One region of the Paenibacillus sp. FSL K6-1096 genome, then DNA from elsewhere that is predicted to be linked to it. Evidence: riboswitches for the same ligand, from Rfam matches in the RefSeq annotation. Region 1 holds a riboswitch; each other region holds the start of a gene.
The links. A riboswitch is a leader RNA that binds a small molecule or an ion and turns the genes downstream of it on or off. The one in region 1 is predicted to bind cyclic di-GMP.

Region 1 (3,208 bases):
CACGGTCGGTGTTGGTGTCGGCTCTGGTGTTGGCGTCGGTGTTGGCACCGCCGTTGGTGTTGGTGTCGGCTCTGGTGTTGGCGTTGGTGTTGGCACCGCCGTTGGTGTTGGTGTCGGCTCTGGTGTTGGTGTTGGTGTCGGCTCTGGTGTTGGCGTTGGTGTTGGCACCGCCGTTGGTGTTGGTGTCGGCTCTGGTGTTGGTGTCGGTGTTGGCACCGCTGTTGGCGTTGGTGTTGGCACTGCCGTTGGCGTTGGTGTCGGTTCTGGCGTTGGCGTTGGTGTCGGCTCCGTCGTTGGCGTCGGTGTCGGCTCTGCCGTTGGCGTCGGTGTCGGCACTGCCGTTGGCGTTGGTGTCGGCACTGCCGTTGGCGTTGGTGTCGGCTCTGGTGTTGGCGTCGGTGTTGGCACCGCCGTTGGTGTTGGTGTCGGTTCTGGCGTTGGCGTTGGCGTTGGTGTCGGCTCCGTCGTTGGTGTCGGTTCTGGCGTTGGTGTTGGTGTTGGCGTCGGTGTTGGTGTCGCTGTTGCTGTCGGCGTTGGTGTTGGCGTCGGTGTTGGTGTCGCTGTTGCTGTTGGCGTCGGCGTTGGTGTTACTGTTGGTGTTGGTGTTGCTGTTGGTGTTGGTGTTGCTGTTGGCGTTGGTGTTGCTGTTGGCGTTGGCGTCGGTGTCGCGGTCGACGTAGGCGTTGGTGATGGTGTTGCCGTCGGTGTCGGTGTCACAGTAGGCGTCGGACTCGGCGGCGGCCCCTCTCCCTCATACGGTCCAAGGTGCATTTCAACTCCGCCAGTGAAGCTTTTGGCAATCAATGTCCCGTACAGCTCTGCTCCTTTGTAATGAACGTCAGCTCTAGGAGCGAGAATTGTCCCCAAGAACGAGGTATATTCGATATTGACCTGACTAGCCTGATAAAAGTTGAATAATACCTGGCGGGGCTTGCCGTTATTCATCGCGAAGCTCGGCACATTGACTGTAGACCCGCTTATGTTAATAATCAACGTGGCGCTCGGAGCGATGTCGAACTCAATATAGTTGGTTTTCGCCATTGTAGCGGCATCCACATGGACGACGTTGAAGGCATCCGGCGCTTTGATCTTAAGCGTCCCGTAACCATTGTTGTCAATCGCCACCGTGTCGGACAATGCCCCGTACTCTGCGGAGCGGGAGATTAGCGCCTGCTGTTCAGCTGCAAAATCTATCGGGCTCCCCTGCTTCTTCGCCCCCTTGATGTTCACACTAGGTTCATTAACGGAAATACTGGTCCCGTACACGACATTTCCGTAAATTTCTCCGCTGCCCGAGTGGGTGAACTTCTTGCCGGCAACGAGCACATCCGTGGGTGAAGCATCCCTGTAAGCTCTTGCTACTCCATATCCCCCTGTTAGAGTAATATTCCCCCCGGCCGCAAGACGCCCCTCAATTTGGTCATTCTCTTGTGCGAAATCCCCGAAGATAAAAGCATTAAAATTCCCCGCAACCCCCAAAACACCCGCGGGAGTGTACGGCGCTCCGGAAGTTGCTCTTATATTTGTCCCCCAGATGACAACGCTGGACAGGGCCATTACGCCTGCCAGAAAGACAGCGGCTGTTTTGCGTATACTTTTTTTCAATAGTCTGCACCTCCTATTAACTAATCTATGAATCTCTCGCAGAACTATAACAAAAAAAGACCGCCACGAAGGGTTAGCTTCACGGCGGCCGGACGACCTTAGCCACAACTTGCGCGGCTGTAGATTCCAGGCTTTGCGTCCCGTTCTTTCGATACGGTTTGCGTTTGTACATGATTGGATATGCATATGCATTTGTCATTACATATGTATTCATGCTGAGCGAGTCTATGACATTTGTTACTTTTGAACTAAATTAAGTTTAGCTGGTTTGCAGCCCTTTTGTCAATCCATTCCAAGGAGATATTTACCTGTTTTTTTCGAAAACTTCACGGGACAACCCCTTGCCCCGCAAGGATTTGGCACAGTCTTTCTTTTCTGCATGCAGCCGTAAGAGAGCAGAGGCCATCTATAAAATTGTAAATTTTAAATATCAAATTTTGGTCCATATGTCCTAGAGCAGTTGAAGCCAGCCAAGCAGGGACATCCAGAGCGGTATGCTGAGCAGGAACCCGAAGACCAGACCACGGCGGAGACTTCCATCAACACTCATTTCCATTCTCCTTTGAACGCTTTATTTTTAATCTTTAATATCTAAAATTTAATATAAAGCAATTCTTTATTTTATTTTGTGAATTATGTCACATTGATAGGGTTGTTTGATAAAACCCATTGATTATTTTTTGAACTTTGCGTTAGAATGGGAATACATGTTCTTATAGAGAGGTTGAGTCCGATGCATAGAGCAGACAGTCAGGACAATATGCTGGTCAAATCCTATATTTTGCTGCCGCTGATTCTATCCGCCTTCGAACACGATGCTTCCGTCATGTCCTTGGAGCTGCGCACACCCGCTCCTTATCTAGAGGTCATCCAGTCTGCTGTTCACGCGGCGGCGGCTGACTTGCAGGAGGTTCGTGCCGGGATGCGGGCCCGCAGGCTGAAGGTCTACGAGCAGCAGCGGCTGGAGGCCGGCGTCGAAGCCAAATACATCTGCCGGGGCTACCACGAACGGATGCTGCTGCTGGATGATGTTATTAACGCCCAAGCCACCCTGCACATGCGCAGATATCTGGGGCTGGACGGGCTGGGGTGAGCTTTTTCAAGAATTGGGCCAAAGAAAGAAGCCTGCCGCAAGGCAGGACTTCACCACAAGAACATTTGGCATACAGCTACATCAATACTTTCCAAAACCCCAGCGTGCCGCAGATCACTGCCGCAACTACCGGGTAAAGAATTTTACGGCTTACCTGATCCTTGAACACAAGGTACAAACAAAGCATACAAAGCCATGCAATCAGAAGGCTACCCATCTATGATGCATACGCTCCTTCCCGGCCGTCTCCTCAGGCTCCAGCGGCATCTGCCGCAGAATCTGTTACTCTATATATAAGAGGATTTACCGCCGAATATCCTTATTATACCCGCCAACGGCTAATCCCGCCAAAAAAATACATGAACCGCTGCCGGTAACTCACATGTCCTCTTCAAGTACAGGGTATTCCCAGAAGCCCAGACGTCCCTTGGCAGGTATCGGATGAACTAGCGGAACCACCTCTTCCAGCTTCCAGGCAAACCGTCCTTCCGTATAATCACCGAACACATA
Region 2 (3,208 bases), 180 kb from region 1:
TCACCAACTGGACCGTTCCCGGGTGGGCCTCTATTGTAGGCCTTAACCTGCTCTTCAACGGCATTGTGTTGATGCTGCTGGGGGTTATCGGCGAGTATATCGGACGGATCTATGATGAATCGAAGGACAGACCGCTCTATATCGTGCGTGAGACCAGAGGGTATGAGGATACAGAGACAGAAGGTGCGCGGAAGGACAACGGTTATGCCAGATAAGGCTTGGAGTGCAGGCTTCATCCAGTTCCTGAAATTCAATGCGGTGGGTCTGCTGAACACCCTGGTTGATTTCGCCGTGTTTACGCTGCTGCATTCCATCGGGGTCTATACGACTCCGGCGCAGATCATTTCATATAGCGCAGGCACAGCCAACAGCTTTGTCTGGAATAAAAAAGTGACCTTCCGCGACCGGGGCAATGCCGGCGGAGAGGGCTTCGACCGGATGCAGCTGGTACGGTTCATTGTACTCAATCTGGTGGTGCTGGGCATTTCGGTGCTGCTGATCCATCTGTTGACTGATAGGCTTGGTATCCAGGTGCTGATTGCCAAGGTGCTGGTTACCTTCATTACAGTAATTATTAATTTCTTCGGAAGCCGAAAATGGGTGTTCAGGTGAACGGCAAATCCATCTGTTTCGGGGCGGGAGGATCACAATTCTAGAATACGGAGGCGATTGCCATGCGGAAATTATCCTATTTGATTATTCTTGCCGGGGTCCTGATTATGCTCTATCCCAAAGGAAGCGAATGGTACGAGGACCGTCAGCAGCAGAAGCTGCTGGAAGAGGCTGAACAGGCCTACAGTGACATCGCCCCCTCGGCTGCGCCTGCGGCCGCTGCGGATTTAAGCAAGCCTTACGCGGAAGTGACCCAGCTGCTGGCAGAGGAATCGGGTACGGAAGAGCCGGAGCCTTCAAAAGCGCCGGATATTAAGCTGGGCGGCAAAATATCCGCTATTATTGAAATCGGCAAAATCGATCTGAAGCTGCCTGTGCTGGAAGGTGCCACCAAAGCGAATATGAAGCATGCTGCTGCGCATATGAAAGAGACCGCACCAATCGGCGAGGTGGGCAATGCTGCTATTGCGGCACACCGCTCCAGAACGGCAGGACGGCTGTTCAACAGGCTGAATGAAGTCGGCAAGGGGGATGAGATTACACTCCTTACCAGCGGCCACGAATATAAGTACGTTGTATATGATGTATCCATTGTAGAGCCTACGGATGTATCCGTGCTGAAGGGGAATGGGGATGACAAAATCCTGACCCTGATTACGTGTGATCCGCTTGTGAATCCGACCCACCGGCTGATCATTCATGCGAAGTTAACCTGAGGCCTGCATATTAAGACTGGCTAGGTATAAAACATTAAATTTTAGTCTATTTTTGTAGGATTATAGCATTTTGGGTCTTGATAATAGAACTAGATATGGTAAGATAAAACTATCAAAAGCTAATGCACGATAACGGCAAACCTATCGAAAGGTAGGGACGCAAAGCTACAGGGCCTTCCCGTCATGGATGGCAGCCAGCTACCGAATGAAGAGGCTTTTTTTGTTTGTTCTAAACTCTGATCTAGCATTTTTTGGTAGATGACAGGACAGATAAAGCTTATACGATAACGGCAAACCTATCGAAAGGTAGGGACGCAAAGCTACAGGGCCTTCCCGCAAGAATGGCAGCCAGCTACCGAAAGGGGTTTTATCCAATGAAGAAGGTTTATTTGATGTTGGTTACACTTTTTGTGCTCGTGACTTCCGTGCAGACGGGTACCGCGCAAGCTGCTAACGCCGACACTGGCTGGTTAAATGTAGGACAACTTGATCAAGGGGTCATCGGAGTCTCCTACAATGTTCCTAAGGACAAGAAGATGAAGGTCATGATTACCAAAGATAACAACAGCTACACTTATAACCTGTACGCTTCCAGACCGACTGAGACCTTCCCGCTGCAACAGGGCAATGGTTCTTACAAAGTATCGGTACTTGAGAATACTACAGGCAACAAATACAAGGTGCTGTCTTCTGAGACTGTATCCCTGAGCATGAGTAATGCTAACGCCGTATATCTGAGCTCTGTGCAGAATGTGAAGTGGAGCTCTTCTGATAAAGCCGTTCAAAAGGCAGCGCAGTTAACGAAAGGCCTGACATCCGATGCGGACAAAGTGAAGGCCATCTATAATTACATCGTTAACAACGTGAAGTATGACTACGCTCTGGCGAACAGCGTTACAACAGACTATATCCCTAACAACGATAAAACACTGGCTACCAATAAAGGTATCTGCTACGATTATGCTTCCCTGTTTGCTACCATGCTCCGCAGCGAAGGAATTCCAACCAAGCTGGTAATGGGCAATACAAGCTATGTAACCTCATACCATGCCTGGAATGAAGTATTCCTGGACGGCAAATGGGTAACTATTGATACCACTGTTGATGCCGGACTGGGCAAGAGCAGTGCAGCAACAGGGCTGATCAAATCCGCCAGCAAATACACTCCAGCTAAATTCTATTAAGAATCGTCTTCATTATATAGGTCTTTCCGTAAGTAACCCGCTTAATCATTAAGCGGGTTATTTTTATTGAACGGTCAGGATAGTTGAACGGCTTCTCAATGTTCTGAGGGGAGGTTTACAAGGCGTCCCAGGCAGCGGCCCCGAATCCTTCTTTATTTGAAGACGACGGCCGTGCTTGCGATCTGGAACGCTTCTTCGGCATTTGATTCTGTCTGCTTATAAATGAAATAAGAGAACGGATGTTTTGTTCGGGACGATCATTGACATTTATCCAAATGAACCTTTGCGTTTTTTTCATTGTTTCCCCTGTTCACACTATCTATAATAATGCCTTGAATGATAATCATTTTCAATTAATAGAGAGAAGGAAAGGGGCAACAAGTGTGAAGAAACAACGTAGAAAGCAAATTATACTCTGGGTAGGGAGTTTCCTCCTGTTGTTGATAATATCGGCATGTACTCCTAATGCTAATAACAGCGTGTCTGATGAACAGAAAGAGGAAAGTGAGAAAACTGTTCAATATACAACGATAACAGGTAAACAGATTGAAATACCTGCAGATCCAAAACGAGTTGTTTATATTGGCCAGACAATTGGTGATTTCTTGGCGATGCATATTCCAGTTGTTGGTAACAACCTTCCCCAAGATATTCCTAGTTACTATGAAGGTAAATTTGAAGGAATCGTTGATGTTG
Region 3 (3,208 bases), 660 kb from region 1:
ATTGAAGTATTCCGCGTATAGCCCGCCCGCAGCAGGAGCCTCTGCCGGAGGAAGCTCCGGTGCTGGCGTTGGTGCTGGTGCAGGTGTCGGCGTTGGTGCAGGTGCTGCTGTCGGTGTTGGCGTAGATACTGGTGTTGGTGTAGGTGCTACAGTTGGCGTTGGTGTTGCTGCCGGCGTTGGTGTTGCTGCCGGCGTTGGTGCTGCTGGCGTTGGCGTTGGCGTCTCAAGCGTAGCTGCGTTTACAGGTTTCGAGAACAACGCGCTGGCCGGAACCGTACCCTTCGCCTGGCTGGGACTCTGCCACATCAGATGGACATTGGCATCGCCTGCGTTCTCGTAATACTCCACCTTGATGTCATACATCTGTCCGGCGTTCAGAGCTATGCTGCCTGTGCGGGCGGTTCCGCTCTGCTTGACCCAGCTGTCAATCACTGCTGTACCGTTCACCCACAGGCGGATACCGTCATCCGATGTGGTGTAGAACTGGTAAGTCTCACTGTACGCAGGCTTAATCTGGCCGGTCCAGCGGATGGAGAAGTAGTCTGTGCCAAGCGCGGCATCAGGTGTGCCCTGGCGCCAGTTGAAGCTGATGACATCATCATTGCGTACCATTACAGGCGTCCCCGACAGCGTCATATTCTTGAAATATTCTCCAAGCAGACCGCTCCGGGTGTACGCCGGTTCCGGTTCGCCCGGAGCCGGCTTCTGTCCCGGCACTGCTGGCGGCATAGCCACCGGTGCCTGTGTTGGCGTTGGTGACGGAGTCACCGTAGGCGTGGGAGACGGTGTCGGCGTCGGTGTTGGTGTTGGTGTCGCCGTCGGTAACGGTGTCGGCGTTGCTGTCGGTGACGGAGTCACCGTGGGCGTGGGCGTTGCCGTTGGTGACGGTGCCGCCGTTGGTGACGGTGCCGCCGCTGGCGCTGTCCAGCTTTTATACTGATCACGGGTTAAGGTATAGCTGTTATTCATGAAGTTCTTGATCGTAGTCGTGCTGTTGTTCTCATAGAGCATCTTGCCCCAGTTCATCATGAACACATATTTCTGCTGGGTCAGCTTCAGCTTGGAGATATTCGGCATTTCGCCATTCTCGCCGATGCCGATCGGCTTACCGGCTGCCAGCTCGGCCAGCTCATCATGATATCTGTTCAAATAGTCATTGTTATATATATCTGCTGCCAGCACATCCACTTTGTCCGCCCCCGGGTAAGTCCGTTCATACGGGTCCGAGTTCGAGTTCGGCGCATTCGGGTTCCACACCCACAGCAGATTGTTTAATTGATGAACGTTAACGAAACGGTCATACATTATATTCCATAGCGCAGTGAAATTCGTTTTTTTGCCCCACCAGAACCATCCGCCGTTCATTTCGTGGTAAGGTCTCCAGAGGATGGGGACTTTGGCATCGCGTAAGCTTTTCAGAGACACGGCCACTTTATCCAGATCGGCAATCAGCGCATTATACTGAGGGGTGCCGGGGGTCACATATTTATTGAACTCTGCCTGGCTGAGCGGCTTCTGCACATTCGACCATTCATACTTGGTGCCCGGCAGGCTCTGATGGAACGTCATGGCGACAATCCCGCCCGCTCTCGACCAGTTCGTTGCACTCCATACAATATTCTTGCGCTGAGCGGCTACTCCGCTCTCCGTCTGTCCGCCAACCGCTCCAAGCTCATAACCGTGCAGTGCCGCATATTGTCCGCTGGTCCCCTTCAGCTTGTTGCTAAGCTCATCCGGGCTCTCGAAATAGTCATGCTGTCCCGAGATAATACCGTTGCCGGATATCTCATAGAGATTGTTCAGCAGCTTGACAGCCTCTGCCGAAGCATTGGGATTCACAGGCTTTCCGGCAGCAGAAGCCGCCTTAACCGATGACGGGGCTATACCCAATCCGAGCGGTACAGCAGACACAATTACAGCCAGCGACAACACAGCGCAGAGCAAACGGGACTTACGGTAAGTTTTCACAATATTCTCTTCCTTTCGGTAGCCAGGCTGCCACTCTTGCGAAGGCCCTATAGCTTTGCGTCCCTGTCTTTCGAGCAGGTTTGCCTTTGTCGTATTGGAAGGATCAATCCCTCTTACCGTAAGTATCGTCTTTATGCAAATTTATTGTAGAGCAAACGCGAAAATTTCCGAATAAATAGTTCTGTGTACCTGTTTTGATTCCGTCACAATTGGTTAAATAGATAAGTTGGACCTATAATAGGACTATGAAATGAACTGATGCAGTTGAATATCCTCCCAATCCAGAGTGATGCGGATATTATCCTCCTCCACCAGCTCCGACCCGGTCTGCACCTCAATGAACTCCACATCGGTCAGGGCCAGGATGGCATGCTTGGTCCCCTCGGGAATGCGCACCACATCGCCCGCCTTCACATTATGCTGCTTCTCGTTAATGACAATGCTCGCTTCCCCGCTGACAAACGTCCAGATTTCACTGCGCTTGTGATGCAGCTGGTAGCTGATATTTTTGCCCTCATTGATGAAGATCCGCTTGGTCAGCACCTCATTGCCTTCATCGTACTTCACATAGTCAATCACCTTGTAGTGGCCCCAGCGGCGTTCCTCATACATCGGTCTCTGTTCAAAAGACTTCAGCACCTCCTTAATCCGCGGGCTCTCCGTCTTATGGGTCACCAGAATCCCGTCCGGGCTGGCCGCCACAATAAGATCCTTGGCCCCGATCACCGTAATCGGAATATCCAGCTCGTTAATCAGGGAGGTGCCTTCGGAGTCTGCGGTTACGAAGCCTTTGCCGACAAGATTGTTGGTCATCTCCTCGGTCAGCGTGTTCCAGGTGCCCAAGTCCTTCCAGAATCCGGCGTACGGCTGAACCACGATGTTCTCCTCTTTCTCTACCACTTCATAATCGAAGCTGATCGAGGACAGCAGCTTATACTGCTTCTGCAGCTCCTCGTAGTTCAGCGGCAGCCCTTTGCGCTGCAGGATATCCAGCAGATAGCCCAGACGGAAGGCGAATACCCCGCAGTTCCACAGGGCGTTCCGGCGGATCAGCTCCTCGGCCTGCTGGCGGTCCGGCTTCTCCTGGAAGTGGCTCACCTTCAGATATCCGCTAGCGCCCGGCTCGGCATCCGTTGGAATGATATAGCCGTATTTCTCTGACGCATGTTCGGGAACAACGCCCATCAGCGCCAGATTCGCCCCGCTCACCAGCATGGTGTTCTCCAGCTGCTGTACGGTC
Region 4 (3,208 bases), 890 kb from region 1:
TTCGGCAGGGGCCAGCTCATCGATGATCTGCCAGCCGCGTTCGCCCCGCACCAGGATACGTCCCGCCGGTCCCTCCGAGCCGATCTCGGCGCCGATCTGTTTACTCCGCCACCGTTTGTTCGCCGGAAGATCGGACAGATCGGGCTTGTGGCCCTCCCGGGTATGAATCACGGTGAAGCCTTCAATCTCCCGGATGCGGGCCAGCAGCCGCTGAATCGGCGGGATTGCTCTTGCCGTCAGCGAGAGGTCATAGCCCATTCTGTCCACGTAACCGCCTTTGCCGCAGAAATCCGTCTGCATGTCGATAATCATCAGTGCCGTCTTCGCCGGGTCAAGCGTACCGTCATACGGCCAAGTGTAGGGTGCTGCTGCAATCTGCATGGTTCATGCTCCTCTCCTGTTGCCCTGTCTCTATTAATGTTAACTTTATTAACATTTATTTATGTTTCTTTGGTATGAGTTAGATTATATTACAAAGAATTTAGAGTGTCTTCGTTTTTATTACGAAATATTAAGATAAAAATTTGTGTTTATTAACATAGTTAACACATAAGTGACATTTAAAAGGTGTGAATCACCCCGTTTACGGTCGCTTTCTACCTTTCGCGCGCATCCGTTACCTCACACCCATATCTGCCCCTCGTATCCCGCGTCTGCCCAATGTGATCGGTTTTTCGATTACATTCCGCTCCATAGCCCCGCGTTTGCCCAATGTGATCGGTTTTTCAACTATATTCCGCCCACACACCCTCTTGCCCTCCAATGTGATCGGTTTTTCGACTACATTCCGCCCACACACCCCGCGCCAGCCAATTGTGATCGGTTTTTCGACTACATCCGGTCTGCACGCCCCCATCGCCGCCCCGCCGTCTTCCATAAGCTGTAAACGCTGGGAAACCAGTTTTTCTGAAAAATTAGTGTTGCAGATATTACGAAACTTGATAAATAGGCATAATATAGTTGAAAAATAGCTCTTTAAGTACTAGAATTAAGCTTGTTTGCAGAAGTTAATATAACGAAGGAACCAGTTTCAGCTCTTTTTGTCGATTACAGTCGATCCATAAACTCCCTCATACAGTGTGTATATCATTGATCTATTTCTAAAAGGCAAACTTCCCGAAAGGGCAGGACGCAAAGCAATGGGCCTAACAACGCAGTCGTAACCGCGTTCATGGTCGCCAGGCCGCCAATAGAGACCACGTAAGCCGGCTGTCTTACGGGAGTGTGCTCCCGCTTCCAGGCTTTATGATGTTCTTGTCTGTACGAATGCCATTGATTATACGAAAAAGTGAGGTAACTATAATGCCGCAGCAGTTCATCGAACCAAAACGATATGAATTCGTGGAGTCCCTGATGCTTGAGCGGGGCGGTCTGCTGGATTCATTCTCTGTAGAGGGCCGAGCTTCTGACGGGACTAATGGAGATAAGAATGGAATCATCCTCGTGCAGAACAACCAGATTTTCATCACTCCCCCGCTGGCTGGCGGTATACCCGCCAGAATCTCTGCTGTTCACCCTGTTGTCCTGAAAATTAACGGCAAGACCGTCACAGAACCGACCGAGGTAACCGCAGCAGATGATATTACCTGGGAGATCTGCGAGAAGCCGCAGTATCAGATCACTGCCTCCCCGGACAAGCTCAAAGTCTATTTCACCCTATACCGCGCAGAAAAGTACGCCTGGAATCTGGTCAACTCCCCCGCTGCCTGCGAGGCGGTCGTCCGCGCCCGGCCCAATCCGGCGGCACTGTTGTCCACACTTACTATAGAACAGATTATCGCTTCCCTGGATAACCGTTATATCCTGCGCAACCTGAACATCCCGGCCCTGTACGCAGAGCTTGAGAACCCTACCTATCTTCCGGTCTGCATCGCCGAAGGGCGGGCCCCGCGGCCCGGCAAGGAATCGCGGCTGGAGTTCACGCTGCCGGAGCATACGCTGGCGGGCAACGGAATGCTCCAGGCGAATCACGGGGAGGAAGCGGCAGACCCGCTGGAGTATCTCCGCTTCCCCGGAGCCCCCTTCGCCTGGGAGGGCGAGGTCTTCGCCCGCAAGCTGCCGGCCGAAGACGGCATTCCCGGCTTCGATACAGACGGAGGCGTTCTGCCTCCGCCTCCGCCGCAGGATATCACCGTTACCGCAGGAAAGGATGTCCGTCTCCTGCCCTGCGGCAGCATTATGGCACTGCATTCCGGCCGTCCCCGGATCTGCGGAACAGGCGGCAGCGTCCGGACCTGCGATTTCCCGCCGGTCCGGCTTATGGCCCCGGAGATGATTGAGGAAGCCGGGGACTTCCTGTTCGCAGGCGATATCATTGTAAATGGAGATTTGGAAGGGCCAGCATGTATTGAGGCGCTGGGGAACGTGTATATCTATGGCTGCGTAAGCAAGTCTACCATTATAGCAACCGGGAGCATCTATATAAGCGGCCACGTTACCGGCAGCAGCCTGTACGCCGGACTGGCCGGAGTGCAGCAGCACCGCCTGCACCGCCTCTCCAGTCTGCTGCTGGCCGAAGCGGAAGGGCTGCGGGAAGCTGCGGGGCAGTTGGCCCGGAATGTAGAGGCCCGTCAGCAATCCGTAAAATACGGGCTGGTGGTTATGCTGCTGCTGGAGGACAAATACTGCCACTTTGGAGGCATGATTGATGGACTTCAATCCGCACTGGCTGTGATGAAAGGGGAGTCTGCGCCGGATACGGCCCAGCTCCGGCAGATGCTGGAGATCTTCGCCCATCCGGGCCAGTTCACTGAACATATTACAGATAGCCTGCTGGGCAGTCTCACCAAGCTGCTGCGCAGACTGGCCGGAGCTGTCGAGCAGCTTCAGGAGGAGCATGCGATGATCAGTCTGGCCGGCTCGCAGGACAGCCGTCTGGAGCCGGACGGAGCGCTGCTTCTGCGCGGGTGACAGCGGGCAGTAATGATCTGAGTCTGCTACAGCCTATCTATTCTCTGAACCAAGAAACGGCTGCCCCCTTCTCCAGGGAGCAGCCGTTTCTTAGTCCTTGCCTGTTTCTGTTACCGGGGACTGCACAGCTTGCCTTGCGCTCCGGCCTATTCTGGCATTCACCAGGATAATACTGCCTACAATCAGCAACATGCCGATAACCAGATTCACCGTAATCTGCTCATGCATAAGAATTACACTTGAGCCGATCGATACCAGTGGAATCAGGAAGGTGAACGAACCCACCTTGCCCGCTTCC

Region 2: linked by a shared signal. The riboswitch ahead of MHI24_RS19515 (transglutaminase-like domain-containing protein) and the one ahead of MHI24_RS18745 (collagen-binding domain-containing protein) in region 1 are both predicted to bind cyclic di-GMP.
Region 3: linked by a shared signal. The riboswitch ahead of MHI24_RS21455 (PA14 domain-containing protein) and the one ahead of MHI24_RS18745 (collagen-binding domain-containing protein) in region 1 are both predicted to bind cyclic di-GMP.
Region 4: linked by a shared signal. The riboswitch ahead of MHI24_RS14675 (flagellar assembly protein A) and the one ahead of MHI24_RS18745 (collagen-binding domain-containing protein) in region 1 are both predicted to bind cyclic di-GMP.

The regions. Positions count from the first base shown of each region.
Region 1 is NZ_CP150274.1:4,203,039-4,206,246, reverse strand. Features, by position in the region: gene MHI24_RS18745 (collagen-binding domain-containing protein) at 1-1,605, opposite strand, end outside; cyclic di-GMP riboswitch class I at 1,686-1,778, opposite strand; gene MHI24_RS18740 (hypothetical protein) at 2,339-2,698, shown strand; gene MHI24_RS18735 (ASCH domain-containing protein) at 3,077-3,208, opposite strand, start outside.
Region 2 is NZ_CP150274.1:4,385,226-4,388,433, forward strand. Features, by position in the region: gene MHI24_RS19500 (glycosyltransferase family 2 protein) at 1-215, shown strand, start outside; gene MHI24_RS19505 (GtrA family protein) at 205-612, shown strand; gene MHI24_RS19510 (class D sortase) at 675-1,328, shown strand; cyclic di-GMP riboswitch class I at 1,453-1,534, shown strand; cyclic di-GMP riboswitch class I at 1,608-1,688, shown strand; gene MHI24_RS19515 (transglutaminase-like domain-containing protein) at 1,721-2,512, shown strand; gene MHI24_RS19520 (ABC transporter substrate-binding protein) at 2,896-3,208, shown strand, end outside.
Region 3 is NZ_CP150274.1:4,864,728-4,867,935, reverse strand. Features, by position in the region: gene MHI24_RS21455 (PA14 domain-containing protein) at 1-1,968, opposite strand, end outside; cyclic di-GMP riboswitch class I at 1,983-2,063, opposite strand; gene MHI24_RS21450 (sugar phosphate nucleotidyltransferase) at 2,212-3,208, opposite strand, start outside.
Region 4 is NZ_CP150274.1:3,309,680-3,312,887, forward strand. Features, by position in the region: gene MHI24_RS14670 (isochorismatase family cysteine hydrolase) at 1-381, opposite strand, end outside; cyclic di-GMP riboswitch class I at 1,097-1,191, shown strand; gene MHI24_RS14675 (flagellar assembly protein A) at 1,303-2,910, shown strand; gene MHI24_RS14680 (DMT family transporter) at 3,001-3,208, opposite strand, start outside.